2 regions of the Agromyces sp. Y182 genome follow, and region 1 is predicted to be linked to the other one. Evidence: predicted binding sites of a transcription regulator. Region 1 holds the regulator's gene; the other holds the start of a gene.
What was found. The regulator HrcA, encoded in region 1, represses chaperone genes, less so after heat shock. The targets are predictions, from matches to a motif close to TTNGCACTCGNNNNNNNCGAGTGCNAA.
Positions count from the first base shown of each region.

Region 2: the regulator HrcA is predicted to act here: its motif matches at 3,242-3,268, upstream of groES (co-chaperone GroES).

Region 1 covers NZ_JCAIUF010000002.1:186,616-196,090, forward strand. The annotation lists gene AC1C2R_RS15430 (sensor histidine kinase) at 1-992, opposite strand, end outside; gene lepA (translation elongation factor 4) at 1,072-2,925, shown strand; gene AC1C2R_RS15440 (DUF1990 domain-containing protein) at 3,074-3,712, shown strand; gene hemW (radical SAM family heme chaperone HemW) at 3,715-4,965, shown strand; gene AC1C2R_RS15450 (DUF4870 domain-containing protein) at 4,949-5,335, opposite strand; gene AC1C2R_RS15455 (DUF4870 domain-containing protein) at 5,468-5,857, opposite strand; gene hrcA (heat-inducible transcriptional repressor HrcA) at 6,051-7,073, shown strand; gene dnaJ (molecular chaperone DnaJ) at 7,129-8,229, shown strand; gene AC1C2R_RS15470 (16S rRNA (uracil(1498)-N(3))-methyltransferase) at 8,242-8,976, shown strand; gene AC1C2R_RS15475 (HIT domain-containing protein) at 9,001-9,378, shown strand; gene AC1C2R_RS15480 (PhoH family protein) at 9,371-9,475, shown strand, end outside.
Region 2 covers NZ_JCAIUF010000001.1:2,895,517-2,904,991, reverse strand. The annotation lists gene AC1C2R_RS13375 (ABC transporter substrate-binding protein) at 207-1,511, opposite strand; gene rarD (EamA family transporter RarD) at 1,768-2,724, opposite strand; gene groES (co-chaperone GroES) at 2,872-3,168, opposite strand; gene AC1C2R_RS13360 (class I SAM-dependent methyltransferase) at 3,320-4,507, shown strand; gene AC1C2R_RS13355 (DUF4190 domain-containing protein) at 4,628-5,152, opposite strand; gene AC1C2R_RS13350 (DUF4190 domain-containing protein) at 5,163-5,906, opposite strand; gene AC1C2R_RS13345 (DUF4190 domain-containing protein) at 5,914-6,408, opposite strand; gene tsaD (tRNA (adenosine(37)-N6)-threonylcarbamoyltransferase complex transferase subunit TsaD) at 6,514-7,617, opposite strand; gene AC1C2R_RS13335 (GNAT family N-acetyltransferase) at 7,614-8,204, opposite strand; gene tsaB (tRNA (adenosine(37)-N6)-threonylcarbamoyltransferase complex dimerization subunit type 1 TsaB) at 8,201-8,836, opposite strand; gene tsaE (tRNA (adenosine(37)-N6)-threonylcarbamoyltransferase complex ATPase subunit type 1 TsaE) at 8,847-9,392, opposite strand; gene alr (alanine racemase) at 9,392-9,475, opposite strand, start outside.

The DNA of each region.
Region 1 (9,475 bases):
GCGGCATCCGCATGCTGCAGCACGTTGGCGAGCGAACCCTGTGCGATGCGCAGGAGTGCCGCCTCGGCGGACATCGGCAGGAGTATCGGATCGCCGCTGGTGCCGAACTCGACCCGCAACGGTGTTCCCGCCTGCACCGACTGCTCGGTCGTGGCCTCCACGAGTCGCCGGAGCGCGGCGGGCAGTGTCTGCGCATCGAGCGAGGGCGGCGCGAGCTCGCGGATGAATCGCCGGGTCTCACCGAGATTCAGTGCGGCGGTCTCGCGTGCGAGCTGCAGCTTCTCTTGCGTCGCGGTGTCGGTCACATCGCGCTCGGCCGCGTGGAGCAGCATCTGGATGCTCGACAGGCCCTGCGCCACCGTGTCGTGGATCTCCTTGGCGAGGCGCTCGCGCTCGGCGAGTGTGCCGGCCTCCCGGCTCGCCGACGCCAACTCCTCGCGAGTGGTCATGAGATCGAGGATGAGCGCCTGGCGCTCCTGTGTCTCCTGCGCCATCGCGCGGTACCCGAGCCCGATGACGATCGCGACGCCCGCACTGATGAGTGGGCCGAGGATCGAGCCGACATTGAATCCGAGGTGGGTCGCGGTGCCCCAGACCGAGAGACCGAAGGTGAGCACGACGAGCGGCACGGCGATCGGGGCCGCCAGCACGTGCAGTTCGAGGAAGAAGAGCGGGAAGGCGAGGAACGCCGCATCTGGCGTCAGGGCCGACATGCCCACCCAGAGCCCGAGGAGCCCGATCAGCCAGACCACTCGCACCCAGGTCGGCAGGTGGCGGTGGGCCGCCGCGATGCCGGCGCCGTACCAGGCGAGAAATGCGACCGCGAGGATCGTCACGGAGACCTCATCGGGCGAATCGGCGAGCAACGCTCGCACGACGACGAAGAGCGCGAGCCCTACGACGAGCACGTGCAGGCCGAGTCGGAGCGCGGTGAAGACCGGACGGAGCGCCGAAGGCGCCACGCGCGTGTCGGGAATCTCGATCACGGCCATGTGCTCCGAGCGTAGCCCGGGGGCCTCGCGCGCGGCATCCGTCGAAAGTCTGAACGGAAGTCATGGGAGAATCGACAGGATGTCTCCGAGAGCTGCTAACCCGCCGGTGCCTGCCGCCACCGACCCCGCGCTGATCCGCAATTTCTGCATCATCGCGCATATCGACCATGGCAAGTCGACCCTTGCCGACCGCATGCTCGGAATCACCGGTGTCGTGAGCGATCGCGACATGCGTGCCCAGTACCTCGACCGCATGGACATCGAGCGCGAGCGCGGCATCACGATCAAGAGCCAGGCTGTGCGCATGCCGTGGCAGGTGGGCGAGACCTCGTACGCCCTGAACATGATCGACACCCCGGGCCACGTCGACTTCAGCTACGAGGTCTCCCGTTCACTCGCTGCGTGCGAGGGCGCGATCCTGCTCGTCGATGCGGCACAGGGCATTGAGGCGCAGACGCTCGCGAACCTCTACCTGGCGCTCGAGAACGATCTCGAGATCATCCCGGTGCTGAACAAGATCGACCTGCCGGCGGCCGATCCCGAGAAGTACGCGAAAGAGCTCGCCGACCTCATCGGCGGTTCGCCCGACGACGTGCTGAAGGTCTCGGGCAAGACCGGTGTCGGTGTCGAAGAGCTGCTCGACCGCGTCGTCGAGCGCATCCCGGCGCCGGTGGGCCGAGCGGATGCCCCGGCGCGCGCGATGATCTTCGACTCCGTCTACGACAGCTACCGCGGCGTCATCACCTATGTGCGCATGATCGACGGCCACCTGAACCCGCGTGAGCGCATCCAGATGATGTCGACGAAGGCGACCCACGAGATCCTCGAGATCGGCGTGAGTTCGCCCGAGCCGACCCCGTCGAAGGGCCTCGGCATCGGCGAGGTCGGTTATCTCATCACCGGTGTGAAAGACGTGCGCCAGTCGAAGGTCGGCGACACCGTCACGACCGCCGCGAAGCCCGCCACCGAGGCGCTGCCCGGCTACACCGAACCGCTGCCCATGGTCTTCTCCGGTCTCTACCCGATCGATGGCAGCGACTACCCCGAGCTCCGCGAGGCTCTCGACAAGCTGAAGCTCTCCGATGCCGCACTCGTCTACGAACCCGAGACCTCGGTCGCGCTCGGCTTCGGCTTCCGCTGCGGATTCCTCGGGCTCCTGCACCTCGAGATCGTCACCGAGCGCCTCGAGCGCGAGTTCGGGCTCGACCTCATCGCGACGGCGCCGTCGGTGATCTACGAGGTCACGACCGAAGACAAGAAGACCGTTACGGTCACGAACCCGAGCGAGTTCCCGACCGGCACGAAGATCGTCGAGGTTCGCGAGCCGATGGTGCGCGCCGCGATCCTCGCGCCGAAAGACTACGTCGGCACGATCATGGAGCTCTGCCAGTCCCGTCGCGGAGCGCTCATCGGCATGGAGTACCTCGGCGAAGACCGGGTCGAGATCCGCTACAACATGCCGCTCGGCGAGATCGTCTTCGACTTCTTCGACCAGCTGAAGTCGAAGACCGCGGGCTACGCCTCGCTCGACTACGAACCCACCGGCGACCAGGCCGCCGACCTCGTCAAGGTCGACATTCTGCTGCAGGGTGAGCAGGTCGATGCGTTCAGCGCGATCGTGCACCGCGACAAGGCCTACGCCTACGGCGTGCTCATGACCGGTCGCCTGCGCGAACTCATCCCGCGCCAGCAGTTCGAGGTGCCGATCCAGGCGGCCATCGGTGCCCGCATCATCGCGCGCGAGTCGATCCGTGCGATGCGCAAAGACGTGCTGGCCAAGTGCTACGGCGGTGACATCAGCCGCAAGCGCAAGCTCCTCGAGAAGCAGAAGGAGGGCAAGAAGCGCATGAAGATGGTCGGCCGTGTCGAGGTTCCCCAAGAGGCGTTCATCGCCGCGCTCTCCGGCGACGTGGAGAAGAAAGACAAGAAGTAGCGTTCCGTTCGGCCGTCTGCGTGATCGCGGCGAGCCGCCGCCGGAACGGTCACAGGAGACATCCGTAGAATCGACGGATGCCTGCCGCCCGAATGCCGCGCCCGACCTGCGCGCCGGTGCGGCGTCGCACCAGAGGAAAGGTCGACGGATGACCCGCCGAAACACGTTCACCGACCAATCGGTCACCTACGGGGCGATCGGGGCGACCCTCGCACCCGACCTGCTTCGGTATCCGCCCGCCGGGTATCGGCCTGCCGAAGACGCGGTGCGACTGGGATCGGGCGTCGACCGCTTCGAGCGCGCTGCAGAATCGCTCATGACCTGGGGCATCCAGCGCGGTGCAGGTTTCGAGGTGACGGACGTCTCGTCCGGCACCGGTGCGCAGTACCCCGGCATCGTCTACGACGCCGAGGGGTCGCCGCTCGGCGAACAGCCCGCCGCGCGCAGCGAGGAACGCTTCGGTGCCGACGGCACACCCTATGTCGCCGCGGGCATGACCGCCACCCTGCAGCGCCAGCGCCGGTTCGGCGCCGCGAAGACCCCCGTGCTCGTCGTCTACGTCATCGACGAGCCCGACCGCATCGGCTTCGCCTACGGCACGACGGGTGACGGCCCCGAGAGCGGTGAGGAGTCCTTCATCCTCGAGCGCCGAGATGACGACACGGTGTGGCTCACGATCCGATCCATTCTCGCGACCTCGGGGGTCTCCGCACCGATGCAGCGCAAGCGCCGGCGCGAGCTCACGAAGCTCGAGCTCCGGGCGTTGCACCCCGCGGGCGGCGCGTAGGCGTGGCCTCCGCTCTGCCCCTCGGCGACCCGGCACCGGCCGACGGGCTCCTGCCGGCATCGACCGCCGTCGGCGCTGGCCAACGTGCGTTCGGCGTGTACATCCACGTGCCGTTCTGCCGCGTGCGCTGCGGCTACTGCGACTTCAACACGTACACCTCCGATGAGCTTCGCGGTGCGAGGCAGGTAGATTACGCCGACCATGCGATCGCCGAGGTCCGGATGTCGCGGCAGATGCTCGCGGCATCCGCCCTGCCTGAACGCCCCGCCTCGACGGTCTTCTTCGGCGGCGGCACGCCGACGCTGCTGCCCGCGACCGACCTCGTGCGGATGCTCGACGCTGTGCGCCAGGAGTTCGGGCTCGTTCCCGGCGCCGAGGTCACGACCGAGGCGAACCCCGACTCGGTCGGCCCCGACGATCTCGTGCGCCTCGCCGAGGGCGGGTTCACCCGGGTGTCGTTCGGCATGCAGTCGGCGGTGCCGCACGTGCTCGCCGCACTCGACCGCACGCACGACCCTGCACGGGTGCCGCTCGTCGTCGGTTGGGCACGCGACGCGGGCCTCGACGTCAGCCTCGACCTCATCTACGGCACGCCGGGGGAGTCGATCGACGACTGGCGGTTGAGTCTCGACCAGGCGATCGCGCAGGAGCCCGATCACCTGAGCGCCTACGCCCTCATCGTCGAAGACGGCACGAAGCTCGCCCGGCAGATCCGCCGCGGCGAACTCGCGACTCCGTCAGACGACCTCGAGGCGGACATGTACGAGCTCGCAGATGAGCGACTCGCCGCCGCGGGCTACGGGTGGTACGAGGTCAGCAACTGGGCGACGGATGCCTCGCATCGCTCGCGTCACAACCTCGGGTACTGGCGTGGCGACGACTGGTGGGGCGTGGGGCCCGGCGCGCACAGTCACGTGGGCGGGGTGCGTTGGTGGAACGCGAAGCACCCCTCCGCGTATGCCGATCGGGTGACCGCGGGCGTGTCACCTGCGGTGGGCCGGGAAGTGCTCGATGCCCCGACCCGCGAGACCGAACGTGTGATGCTCCTGACGAGGATCAGCGAGGGAGTCCACATCGCGTCACTGCACGCGGGTGGGCGTCACGCCGTGGCGGGGCTCATCGCCGATGGCCTCGTGGACGCGAAAACCGCCCTCTCCGGTGAGTTGGTACTCACCAGAAGAGGGCGGCTGCTCGCTGATGTCGTGGTCAGGCGCCTGCTCGACGAGTCGTCGGAGCTCAGCTCACGAACTTGATCGAGAGCGGGTAGGTGTAGGGCTGGCCTTGGTTCGCCTTGACTGCGGCGATGATGCTGAAGACGATGTTGACGATGTAGACCGCGAGCAGTACGAAGATGCCGATGACGATGAAGGTCAGGATGGTGCCGACGACGTAGGCGATCGCCATGGTGATCTGGAAGTTCAACGCGGTCGCGGTGTGGGCGCGCACGAACGGCCCGCGGTCTTTCAGCACGAGATAGCCGATCAGGGCGGGAATGAAGCTGAAGAAGATGCCACCCACGTGAACGAGCGTCGCCCAGAGCTTCTCGTCGGCCGGACTGAGCTGCGCGCCCTGCTGGTAGGGGTTCGGCGGCGGCGGCGGGGGAGGCGGGGTGGCGTCGGACATGTTGTCTCCTTGATCGGTTCGCCCGAAGGCGATATTCGGTCTCGTCGCACGACAGGCGAGCTTTCAACCATCCCATGCTGGCACAGTGGCGCGCGCCGGGTACGGAATTCGCCCGGCGCGCTCCGGCCCGGACTACTTGATGAGGCGGATCGCGAACGGGTAGCGGTAGTGCTGGCCGTCTTTCGCCTTGAGGAACGCGATGATCGAGAAGACGACGCTCACGATCCATGCCGCCCACACGACGAGGACGCCGATGAAGATGATCGTCAGGATCCAGCCGACGACGTAGGCGATGAGGATCGTGATCTGGAAGTTCAGCGCCTCTTTCGCCTCGGTGTTCGTGAAGGAGCCCCTGTCTTTGAAGACGAGCCAGATGATGAGGGCCGGCAGGAATCCGAGGATGCCGCCGAGGTGCGCGAACGAGCCCCACTGCACATCTTGCTCTTGTGCGAGCGGCGCAGCTGCGACCGGTTGGGCGGGCGGAACGTTCTGATCGGGTGCTGATGAGTTCGGATCGGTCATGGCGGGTGCCTTTCGGGGTTCTCGGGTGAACCGCGTCTCGCGCGATCGGGCATCGCTGCAAGGGGGTGACTCGCGGGGATACCCATAAGCTAGCGCCGCCGCCCGCTGGTGGCAACGGCTTCGTCACGGGATGTCGCGATATGATTGGCACTCACTCAGAACGAGTGCTAAGCGTCTGACGGAAGCGAGGGCCATGGTCTCGGAACGCAGCCTCGCCGTGCTGCGCGTGATCGTTCAGGACTATGTCGCATCACGCGAGCCCGTCGGGTCGAAGACGATCGTCGAGCGGCACGCCTTCGGCGTGTCGGCCGCGACGATCCGCAACGACATGGCCCTCCTCGAAGAAGAAGAGCTGATCGCGGCTCCGCACACCTCGTCGGGTCGCATTCCGACCGACAAGGGCTACCGCGTCTTCGTCGACCAGCTCACCGACGTGCGCCCGCTGACCTCTGCCCAGCGGCAGGCGATCGAGACGTTCCTCGGCGAGTCGAGCGACCTCGACGAGCTGCTGGCTCGAACGGTGCGCCTCATCGCCCAACTCACCAAGCAGCTCGCGGTCGTGCAGTACCCGAGCTTCGGCAGCGACCGCGTGCGTCACGTGGAGCTGGTCTCCCTCGCAGCCGATCGGGTGCTCTGCATCCTCATCACCGATTCAGGCCAGGTCGAACAGCGCCTCGCCGAACTCGAAGAACCGGTCGACGAGCACACGCTCGACGCCCTGCGGGCGAGGTTGAACGAGATCGCCGGTGGTCGCACGATGGCGGATGCCGCCGAGGCGCTCTCCGGGGAGATCGACGGCGCTGACAGCCGGCACGCCGCGGTGCTGCACACGCTCGCGACCACGCTCGCCGAACAGGCACGCGCACAGCGCACCGAGCGGCTCGTCGTGGCCGGGGCCGCGAACCTCGTGCGCACCGAGCAGGACTTCGCCGGCTCGATCCTCGGCGTGATCGAGGCGATCGAGGAGCAGGTCACGTTGCTGAAACTCTTCGGCGAGATGGCGACCGACGAGCATGCGGTCACCGTGCGCATCGGGCGCGAGAACGCGTCGTTCGGCCTCGGCGAGACCTCGGTCGTCTCGAGCGCCTTCTCGATCCCCGGCCGCGACATCTCGCGACTCGGCATCGTCGGGCCCACCCGCATGGACTACTCCACCAGCATGGCGGCCGTTCGCGCCGTCGCACGTTACCTCTCCCGCACGCTCGGCGAGAGCTGAACCCGCCGCCCGTCGCACCCGACCGGCATCCGGCAATCGAAAGGACAAGCCCTCCGTGGCCGACCATTACGAGGTCCTCGGCGTCTCGCGCGACGCCACCCCCGACGAGATCAAGAAGGCGTACCGTCGTCTCGCCCGGGAGCTCCACCCCGACGTCAATCCGGGCGCCGAGGCATCCGAGCGATTCAAAGAGGTCACGCACGCGTACGACGTGCTCTCCGATGCCCGGCAGCGCGAGCAGTACGACCTCGGAGGTCAGGGCGGCTTCGGTGGTGGTCAGAACTTCGGCGGCTTCGGCGACATCTTCGAGACCTTCTTCGGCGCCGGCCAACAGAGCCGGGGTCCGAGATCGCGCCGGGAGCGGGGTCAAGACGCGCTCATCAGGGTCGAGGTGGGCCTCGACGAGGTGATCTTCGGCACGCACCGCGACATCGAGGTCGACACGGCGGTCACGTGCGAGACGTGCCACGGCTCGTGTTGCCAGCCCGGCACCTCACCCGTCACGTGCGACATCTGCCACGGCACCGGCTCGATCCAGCGCTCGGTGCGTTCGCTGCTCGGCAACGTCATGACCTCGAGCCCCTGCGGCACCTGCCGCGGCTACGGCACGATCATCGCGACGCCGTGCGTGACCTGCCAGGGGCAGGGCCGCGTGCGTGCGCGTCGCACGGTGCCGGTCGACGTTCCCGCCGGTGTCGACACCGGGGTTCGTCTGCAGATGCCGGGCTCCGGCGAGGCCGGCCCCGCCGGCGGTCCGAACGGCGACCTGTATCTCGAGATCAAGGTCAAGAACCACGAGGTGTTCAGCCGGAACGGCGATGACCTGCTGTGCACGCTCGAGGTCGCGATGACCGACGCGGTCCTCGGCACGACGGCCAACATCCCCGCACTCGACGGCGACGTCGAACTCGAGCTGAAGGCAGGGCTCCAGAGCGGCGAGATCCTCACCGTGAAAGACCGAGGCGTCACTCGGCTGCGCGGTGCAGGCCGCGGCGACCTGAAGGTCGGCGTGCAGATCGTCACCCCCACGAAGCTCTCCTCGAAGGAGCGCGAGCTCATGCAGCAGTTCGCCGCCTCGAAGAAGGCGCCCGAGCCCGAGCTCAGCCACTTCCAGCAGGGCATCTTCGCCCGACTGCGTGACCGGTTCCTCGGTTAGGCGGATGCCCCGGTGAGTCACCTCTACCTCGACGAATCGCTCGACCTCTCGGCCGTCGTATCCGGCGGCACCGTCGCGCTCTCCGGCGACGAGGCGCGGCACGCCGTGACCGTCTCAAGGGTACGAACGGGCGAGCGCATCGCGATCGGCGACGGCCACGGCACGCTCGTGCACGGCGTCGTGGCCTCGACGGGTGCGCGCGAGCTCGAACTCAGCGTCGACGAGGTCATCGCCGAACAGCCGCCGTCGCCGCGCATCACACTCGTGCAGGCGCTGGCGAAAGGCGACCGAGACGAGCTCGCGGTGCAAGCGGCGACCGAGCTCGGCGTCGACGTGATCGTGCCATGGGCGGCGAGCCGCTCCGTCTCCCGGTGGGAGGGTCCGAAAGCAGAGAAGGGCCGACTGCGATGGGCTTCGATCGTGCGCGAAGCCGTCAAGCAATCGATCCGCGCCTGGTTGCCGGTGGTTTCGCCGGTCACGACGACCGCACAGCTCGCCGAGCGACTCGGCGGGCAACGGATGCTGCTGCTCGAGCCGACGGCGACGGCGACGCTGACCGACATCCAACCTGATGGGCGTGATCTTGCGCTCGTGGTCGGTCCCGAGGGCGGCATCGCCCCGGGAGAGTTGGAGCGCCTCACAGCGGCCGGTGCGGAACCCGTGCGGCTCGGGGCATCCGTGCTTCGTACTTCGACGGCCGGGCCGGCCGCGATCGCCGTGCTGAACGCGGCACTCGGGCGGTGGTGAGGCATCCGTCGCTACGATGGTGGAATGACCTCGTCCCGCGCAGAACCGACTCTCTTCGAGCGAATCGCCGCTCGTGAGATCCCCGCGCGGCTGGTCGCGGAGACCGACCGCATCATCGCCTTCCACGACGTCGCGCCCAAGGCGCCGGTGCACGTCGTGGTGACCCCGAAGTCGGGGGAGTACCGCGATGTCGTCGAGCTCGCAGCCGGCGACCCGGGTCTCCTCGCCGAACTCGTCGAGGTCGCGCACGGCGTCGCCGACGAACTCGCCGACGGCCAGTTCCGTCTCGTCTTCAATACGGGCGCCGCCGCCGGCCAGACCATCTTCCACGTGCACGCGCACGTGCTCGCGAACAACAGCCGTGACGGCGGTCTCGAGGAGGCCACGCTTGCCGATGAGTGACCCCATCGGTGCCGGAGACGCCTCGCAGCCCGCCGAGGCCGACGAGGAACGGCTCAGCATCGACGGCATCGCCATGGTGCGACTGCTCGGACCGCAA
Region 2 (9,475 bases), on a different contig from region 1:
AAGAGGGGCGGATGCTGCGGCATCCGCCCCTCTTCGCATGCCACGGCTGCCGCGAAGGTCCCGGCCGAAACCCGGGCCCCGCACCACTCGCAGCCGGCACTCGCAGCCACCGCACGCCGCCACCGCACGCAACCACCGCACACCGCCACCGCACGCAACAGGGCCCCGACCGAAGTCGGGGCCCTGTCGTTCACTCACTCAGCGGATCAGCCGTCACCGATGCGCTCGTAGGTGTTGTCGTCGAGGTACTGGAAGATGCCGATGGTGGCTTCCGTCGGGTCTCCGTTCTCATCGAAGGTGATCGGGCCCGAGGGGCCGTCGTAGTCGATCTGCTTGCCCTCTTCGAGGAGCGCGACGCCCTCTTCGTAGCTCGTGACCTTCTCGCCGTCGCCTGAGCCGCCCGAGACCTGACGCAGGTACTTGGCGATCTCGGGGCCCTCGGTGCTGTTGGCCGCGTACGCCGCCAGCGAGAGAAGCACGACCGCGTCGTACGACTCAGCCGCGTAGCTGAAGTCGGCCAGCGCGGGGTCGACCTCGAGCAGACGGTCGGTGAAGTCACCGAGCGTTCCAGTGTCGAGACCGGGGAGCGTGCCCTTCGAACCGGCCACGAGGCCGGGGGCGAAGTCTGCACTGTAGTCCGACAGGTTGCCGTCGACGAAGTACAGCTGGTCATTCGGGTAGCCCGCACCGACGAGCGCCGGCGTGATGATCTTCGCCTGGTCGAACGTGATCAGTGCGATCGCGTCGGGGTTGGCAGCCGTCACTTCAGCGATCTGGGCATCGAAGCTCGAGTCGCCCTCGTTGAAGAGCGCCTCTGCGACGACTTCACCGCCGGCCGCCTCGAAGGCGGTCTTGGTGAACTCCGCGAGACCCGTGCCATAGGAGTCGTTCAGCACGATCAGGCCGAGCGTCGCGTTGCCGTCTTCGGCGATCAGGTTGCCGAGCACCTCGCCCTGGAGCACGTCGGAGGGAGCGGTGCGCCAGAAGAGTCCGTTGTCGTTGTACTCGGTGAAGTCGGCCGAAGTGTTCGCCGGCGAGAACTGGATGACTCCTGCAGCGACGATCTGGTCGATGACGGTCTTCGAGACGCCCGACGACGCTGCACCGATGATGGCCGACACGTCTTGCGAGAGGAGGTCGGTCACGGAGACGGTCGCGGTGTCGGTGGTGGTGTCACCCGAGTCGCGGAAGATGATCTCGACGCCGAGACCGGAGTCCGCGACCGCGTTGACGTCATCGGCACCGAGCTGAACGCCGGCCTCTTCGGGCGGGCCGAGGAACGCGAGCGCACCACTCTGCGGAAGGATCGTTCCGAGCTTGAGCGACAGGTCGCGCTCGCCCTCGGCGATGGGCAGCGCGTCGCCGGTGTCGGCAGGTTCGTCGGAATCGGCGGGGGCGGGGGCACCCGAACTGCACGCGGTGAGGAGAAGGGCACTGACGCCAGCGATGGCGATGCCCGTCCAGGCTGCGCGAGCCGAGCGCGAGGCCGAGGCCTTCGCGAATACGCTCATGTTGCTCCTTGGGACTGAAGGAAATTGGTACACAATGCAGCGCCATGGTGACGCCGTTGTTTGACAGTATTCCGCGCCAATGGCGGAAACAAGTCAGGGCGGTCACAACCATGTAACACCGCGGCAATCGTTATCTCGCCGACACCTCCCCCTGATTCGGCGCACGGAATCAGCGAGAAACCGCCCGTTCACGCGAAAATCGCGCGCCTGCGACATCCGCTCACCGGTTCGCCACCCGGCCCGCTCGGGACACGGGTCACGCGGGCTCGACGACCAGCCGTCTCGACACGCGAACGCCGCGCAACAGATCGACCGTCAGCACGATGAGCGCCACCCAGACGAGCCCGAAGCCGATCCAGCGCTCGAGCGGCATCGGCTCGTGCAGCACGACGACTCCGACGAGGAACTGGATGAATGGCGCGAAATACTGGATGAAGCCCATGAAAATGAGCGGCAGTCGTCGGGAAGCCGCCGCGAAGAGCAGGAGCGGCACCGCGGTGACCGCGCCGAGGCCGATCAGCAGCACCGTGTGCCACACACTCACCGTGCCGATCGTGAGCCCCGTGGTCATGGCGACGAACACGAGCTGCACCACGGCGAGCGGTGCGAGCCATATGGTCTCGATCGTGAGTCCGGAGACCGCGTCGACCTTCGGGCCGACGCGCTTCTTGATGAGTCCGTAGAAGCCGAACGAGAACGCCAGCACGAGTGCGATCCACGGCAACTGGCCGTATCCGAACGCGAGCACCACGACCGCGACGATCGAGATGCCGACCGCGATCCACTGGGTGAGGTTCAGGCGCTCGCGCAACACGAGCACGCCGAGGAAGACCGTCACGATCGGGTTGATGAAGTAGCCGAGCGCAGCCTCGACCACCTGGCCGGAGAGCGTCGCGTAGACGTAGGTCTGCCAGTTGATGAAGATGAGGAGACCGGCGAGCCCCATCGTGAGCACGATGCGGCGATCGCGCAAGAGCACCGCAAGCGGCCGCCACGCGCGCGTGACCGTGATGAGCAGGGCGCAGAAGACGATCGAGAACAGCACCCGCCAGGCCACGATCTCGAACGGCGCCGAAGGGGCGAGCGCGATGAAGTAGATGGGGAGGAAGCCCCAGAAGCCGTAGGCGCCGATCGCGAAGAAGAGGCCCGAGCGGCTCACTCCCGCCGTCGGAGTCGTCGAGGCGGATGGCACGGTCTCGGAGCGGGATGACACCAGCACAGACTACGCCCGGGTGGGGATGACGAGAGCGGCGGGCAAGAGGTTCGGGTGAGCGGATGCCGCGGCATCCGCTCGCCCGAACGACGACGAGGCCCGGATGCCCCACTGGGGCATCCGGGCCTCGAATGTAATCGTGTCGCCTTAGCGGACGACGACCGCGAGCACGTCGCGAGCCGACAGGACGAGGAGGTCGTCGCCGTCGAACTTCACCTCGGTGCCGCCGTACTTCGAGTAGATCACCTTGTCGCCGACTGCGACGTCGAGCGGGATGCGGTTGCCGTTGTCATCGATGCGACCGGGGCCCACTGCCACGACCTCGCCCTCTTGGGGCTTCTCCTTGGCAGTGTCGGGGATGACCAGACCCGATGCGGTGGTCTGCTCGGCCTCGACCTGCTTGATGACGATGCGATCCTCGAGCGGCTTGATGGAAACCGACACGGTTGACCTCTTTCTTGACGAAGACTGGTTGGCAGCCTCAGAGCGAGAGTGCTAAACCGAGTCTAGGCGCGATTTGGCACTCGTGCAACGTGAGTGCCAGCCCGTTCAGCCACAGGCGAACGCTGCCGCGACGCGATGCTAGCGTGGCCGGGTGGATCGCGCTGAACTCGTCGAACTGCTCTCGCCAGAGGGCCTCACGCTGCTCGACGGGCTGCCCGACTGGGACTCGAAGGCCGACATCGTCAAGACCGTCGCCGACCTTCGCAAGCAAGGGCATCGACCCAGTCTCGTGGCTGCCGTGCTCAGCCAGGCGAAGCTCCGAGCGAAGGCCGAGGCGAAGTTTGGCCCGTTCGCCTCGCGGATGCTCTTCACCGAAGCCGGCCTCGAACAGGCGACACGGTTGAAGGTCGCGGCCCTGCACGCCGGACGCTTCTCGAGGGCCGGTGTCGGCCATGTGGCCGACCTCGGCTGCGGCATCGGGGGCGATGCCCTCGCCATGGCGGCGATCGACCTCGAGGTCACGGCCGCCGAGGCCGACGAGGTCACCGCAGCGATCGCAGCGTACAATCTCACGCCCTTTCCCCGGGTGCGAGTGCTGCACGAGCAGGCGGAGCAGGTCGCCCTCGGCGGCATCGACGGGGCGTGGCTCGATCCGGCGCGACGAACGACCACAGGCGGCACGACGACGAGAATCACGGATGCCGCCGACTACTCCCCCTCGCTCGACTTCGCCTTCGGGCTGGGTGAGCGCATGCCCGTCGGAGTCAAGCTCGGCCCCGGCACCGATCGCGGCGTGATCCCCGCAGGAGCAGAGGCGCAGTGGGTCTCGGTCGACGGCGACCTCGTCGAGCTCGGGGTCTGGTTCGGATCGGTCGCCCGTCCCGGCATTCGCCGCGCCGCCCTCGTCATCCGGGGTGACGCCGCCCAAGAACTCACGGCGGGTGCCGACAGCGAAGACGCTCCGGTCGGGCCGCTCGGCGATTACCTGTACGAGCCCGACGGTGCCGTCATTCGCGCGCGGCTGATCGGTGATCTCGCCCGTGCGCACGGCGCGTGGATGCTCAGCTCCGGCATCGCGTACCTCACTGCCGACACCGCGTTCGACTCGCCGTTCGCTCGCGGGTTCCGCGTGCTCGAACGGCTGCCCGCCGACGAGCGCCAGCTGCGACAGGCGTTGGCGGAACGGGACATCGGCACACTCGAGATCAAGAAGCGCGGCACCGATGTCGACCCCGCCCGGCTGCGCACCCGGTTGAAGTTGCGCGGCGCGGCCTCTGCGACCATCGTGCTGACCCGCGAAGCAGGCCGGCACGTCGCCCTGCTCGTCGAGCGGATCTGAGCCGACGCTCGCCGAATTGCCGGGGCCACCCGCCCGTCGTCATCGCGTGAAGCGTCGGCCGTCGCATGTCGGCACGGCAGTCAGGGCCTCAGCCCGACACGACCTCAGCGCGGCACGACGTCAGTGCGGCAGAGCACCGAAGACGATCGCGTAATAGCCGATCCAGACGGCCGAGAACACGAGCCCTGCGATGCCGGTGCCGATGCCGGCGAATGCCAGCGTGCGCCCCCGTTCCTCACGGCGAAGGCCGAGCACGCCAAAGACGATCGCGGCGATGGAGAGCGGCAGCATCCAGCCCACGAAGAGCGATGCCGCGGCGCCGATGGTGCCGGCGACGGCCGCGATCCAGCTGAACACCCGCCGTTGCGTCTGCTCTTCGACCGCTTCGGTCGGGTCGGATCCCGGCCGATGCACGATGAGCAGTTGCCCGGTGGAGATCGATCGGAGCTGACCCGTGTCGAACGGGACGTCGAACTCCCGCACCGCGGGATCGGCACGGAACGTCGGTTCGGCGGGCTGGAACGGCGCCAAGGGCTCGAACGACCTCGCTCGCTCGTCGCTCGCCCCGTTCGACCCGTCGTCGCGAGCCCCAGGAGAGCGGTCGGGGGTCTCGCCGTCGGGCGAAACCCCCTCGCGCTCAACCATGGATCGCTCCTCAGTACCCGTAATAGCTGTCGTAGCCGGAGAAGACGATGCCCCACAGCACGAACGACAGCAGCGCGATGGCGATGCCGACGAAACCGAGGATGATGCCGGTCAGCCACATGCCCTTCGCAGCAGGCTCCTTCTTCTTGCCGAGGAAGCCGAGCACGACGGCCGCAGCCGGGATGAACAGCTGCAGCACCCCACCGACGAACGGGATGAAGACGACGAAGAAGCCGATGAGCCCCACGATGCCCGCGATGAGCGAGATCAGGCTGAGCACGGGTGTCGCCCTCGTCGGTGCGGCAGTGCCGTAGGCGGGTGCGCCATACGCCGGCTGCGCCGGTGCGCCATAGGGAGGTTGGGCGGGCGCACCATATGCAGGCTGCTCGGGAGCACCATAGCCGGGCGCCGCCGGCTGGCCGCCTGCGGCGGGAGCGCCGTAGGGAGGCTGCGGCGGGGGCGTCGGAGCTCCGTAGCTCGGTGCCGCGGGGGGCACCGGTGGTGCGGGCGGTGCAGGTGGCTCTGGAGCAGCCGGCGGTTCGGGCGCCGATGGCACTTCGGGCACGTCGGGTGTCGACGATGCCGGAGCGGCCGCAGCGGCGTCGACCGGCACGATGGGCTCGGGCGCGCTCGGAATCTCGGGCTCGGGGGCGTCGGGCAGCTCGGGCTCGGGAACGCTGGGCGTCTCGGGCTCGGCCGGCACCTCGGGGAGGTCTGGCACCTCTGGGACGTCGGGGTTCTTGGGATCACTCATGGTTGCCTCAGTACGACCCGTAGGTCGTTCCGTAGTTGGCGAGCACCGCGAAGGCGATGATCGCGATGATGATGAAGATCACGCCGATCAGGATGCCGACGAAACCGAGGATGATGCCGGTGAGCCACATGCCCTTCGAGGCCGGCTCCTTCTTCTTCGCGATGAAGCCGAGCACGACGGCGGCGATCGAGAACAGCAGGCCGAAGTAGAAGAACGAAGCGACGAGGCCGACGATGCCACCGACGAGGGAGAGGATGCTCAGCACCTGCGACGGCTTGGCCGACGCGTCTCCGTAGGGGGGCGCCGCGGGCGCGGGCTGACCGTAGGCGGGCGCGGCAGGTGCCGGCTGACCGTACGCGGGCGCCGCGGGCGCTGCGGGAGGAACGGGTGCAGCAGCGGGCGGAACCGGCGGGGCGGGCGGAACCGGTGCGGCAGGCGTCTCGGCCGGCGGCACCGGCGGCACTGCGCCGTCGGGCTGCTCAGGATGGTTCGGATCGGTCACGGTGGGTTCTCCTCGATGCTGTGGAATACGACCCCGCCACGATGACAGGCGCTCCCGGGCGCTGTCAACGACAGCGGCATCCGGTCTCGTGATCACACTATCGCGCTACGTACGGGGCTGCACGGATTCCGACGCACGTGACGACGCGGACTCGGCCGCCATCTGGATCTCGGTCGCCGGCAGGGTCGAGTCTGCACCGAAGTCGAGCGTCGACGGCGGATGCCCCGCCATCACGAGTTGCGCGCCGAGTGCGGCGATCATCGCGCCGTTGTCGGTGCAGAGCGACAGCGGCGGAATGCGCAACGCGACGCCCGCGGCATCCGCTCGTTCGGTGGCCAACTCGCGCAGGCGGGCATTCGCCACGACGCCGCCGCCGAGCAGCAGGCGCGGCACACCGAGTCGGGTGCACGCCGCGACGGCCTTCGTCACGAGCACATCGGCGACCGCTTCGCGGAAGCTCGCAGCGACGTCGGCGACCGGCACGGGCTCGCCGGCTGCTTCGCGCTGCTCGACCCATCGAGCGACGGAGGTCTTCAGGCCCGAGAAGCTGAAGTCGTAGCGGTGCGCCGCGAGGTCTTTGGGCTGGGTGAGTCCGCGTGGGAACCGGATGGCTCGCGGGTCGCCGCCGATCGCGGCTCGATCGATCTCGGGCCCGCCGGGGTACGGCAACCCCAGGAGCCGCGCCACCTTGTCGAACGCCTCGCCCGCGGCGTCGTCGATGGTCTCGCCGAGGAGCTCGACGTCGGAGACGAGGTCGCGCACGAGCAGGAGCGAAGTGTGCCCGCCCGAGACGAGCAGCGCGACAGTGGGCGTTTCGAGCGGAGCCGCAGTGTCGAGCAGATCTGCGCCGACGTGCCCGACGAGATGGTTCACTGCGTAGATCGGCACGTCGAGCGAGATGGCCAGCGCCTTGGCGGCGCCGACGCCGACCATGAGCGCGCCCGCGAGGCCGGGGCCACTCGTCACCGCGACCGCGTCGAGATCGGCGAGGGTGACGGATGCCTCGGCGAGCGCCGCCCGGATCGTGGGCCCGAGCGCCTCGAGATGTGCACGCGCGGCGATCTCGGGCACGACGCCGCCGTATCGGGCGTGCTCCTCCATCGATGAGGCGATCGTGTTGGCGAGGAGCGTCGTGCCGCGCACGATGCCGACACCGGTCTCGTCGCACGAGGTCTCGATGCCGAGGATGAGCGGGGCGTCGCGGTTCATCGGGTCACCCCTGCGCCGCCAGCAGCGCGCTCGCCCGCGTCGTCGGCGGGGCGGGTGACCGCCGGCGGCACCGTCAGCCGCATGTGCACCGCGTCGATGCCGCGCCGGTAGTAGCCACGGCGCACGCCGATCTCCTCGAAGCCGAGCGAGTCGTAGAGCGCACGGGCGATCGGGTTGTCGGCGCGCACCTCGAGGAAGAGCTCCGAGACATGACGGCGCCGAGCTTCGGTGATGAGTGCGTGCATGAGGCCGCGACCGAGGCCGATGCCCCGGGTCGACGGCGCGACCGCGATCGTCTGGATGTCGCCCTGCCCGCCGCCGGCCGGAGCGAGCAGGCCGGCGTAGCCGAGCAGGCCGCCGGCGGGATCGCCATCGGCTTCCGGATCGGCATCGGCATCGGCATCGGGGCGAGCGTCGCGCTGGGCTTCGATCCGGTCGTCGACGGCCACCAGGTAGTAGCCGTGCTCGCTCTCGATCTCACGGCGCATGGCGTCTTCGGGCCAGGCATCGGCCTCGAAGGTCGCGCGCTCGAGCACCATGATGCGCTCGAGATCGTCGCTCGTCGCACGTCGCATGAACACGCTCATCGCAGCACCTTCTTGCCGGCCGACGGGGTGACATCGGGTGCTCGCAGGTAGATCGGCTCGTCGGGCGTGAGCGGCAGGCGACCGGTGGCGAAAGCGAGTTCGGCGAGCATGCCGACCGCGCCCGCCGAGACGATCGCGGCATCGAAGCGGATGCCGCGTGGCGCGGGCACCTCGTCGCGTGGCGCGAGTTCGGGGCCGCTGACCCGCACCGGCAGTCCGTCACCGTCGAGTCCGTCGTACTCGGAGATCGCGAACTCGCGACGCCGGGCATCGGTGACCACTTGCAGCGGGCCGGCGTCGCCCGCGCGGTACCGGGCCAAGGCGATCGCGTCGTGGCTCACGACCGGAACGAACGGGCGGCCGATGCCGAGCGCGAAGGCGTGTGCTGCGGCGATGCCGACGCGCAGGCCGGTGAACGGCCCGGGTCCCATTCCCGCCGCGACACCCGACAGGTCTCGTGGTTCGACGCCGGCGCCGGCGAGCGCGTCACGGATGAATCCGCCGATCACCTCTGCGTGGCGCATCGTGTCGTCGGTACCCGTCTCGACGAGACAGCGCAGTTCACCGCTGACGCCATCTCGATCGACGACGGCGACACTCGTGCCCGTCGAGGTGTCGATCGCGAGGAGCATGGCCTCAAGCCTACGCGGGCGCGGCGTACTGAGTGGCGACCCAGCGGGGCCCGCGGCCGATCACCGTGACCGTTCGCGGCTCGTCGGCATCGAGTGCGGTGCGGTCGAGGCCGCCGGCCGTGGCATCCATGCCGCCCGCGCCGCCGACCGGCGCCGCGGCATCCGCGGTGCTCGCGCCAGTCGGCCGCTCGATCACGACCTCGAGCCATGAATCGGTGACGTCCTCCACGAGTCCGGCACCCCATTCGACGACGACGACGGAGCGATCGAAGTCGAGGTCGAGGTCGTCGAGCAGTGCAGCACTGCCGAGCCGATAGGCGTCGACGTGCACGAGCGGGGCGCCGCCCACGAGGCTCGGATGGGTGCGAGCGAGCACGAAGGTCGGGCTCTGCACGCGCCCGCGCACCCCGAGGCCCGCGCCGATACCGCGGGTCAGCGTGGTCTTGCCCGCGCCGAGCGGCCCCGTGAGCACGACGACGTCGCCCGCGCGCAGCACGGCCCCGAGCTCACGACCGAACGACTCCATCGCCGGGGTGTCGATCACCTCGAACCGCATCACGCCCCGCCCAGGTAGCGGCGCGGCACGCGCGGGCCGATCCGGGTCACGATCTCGTAGCCGATGGTGCCTGCGGCATCGCC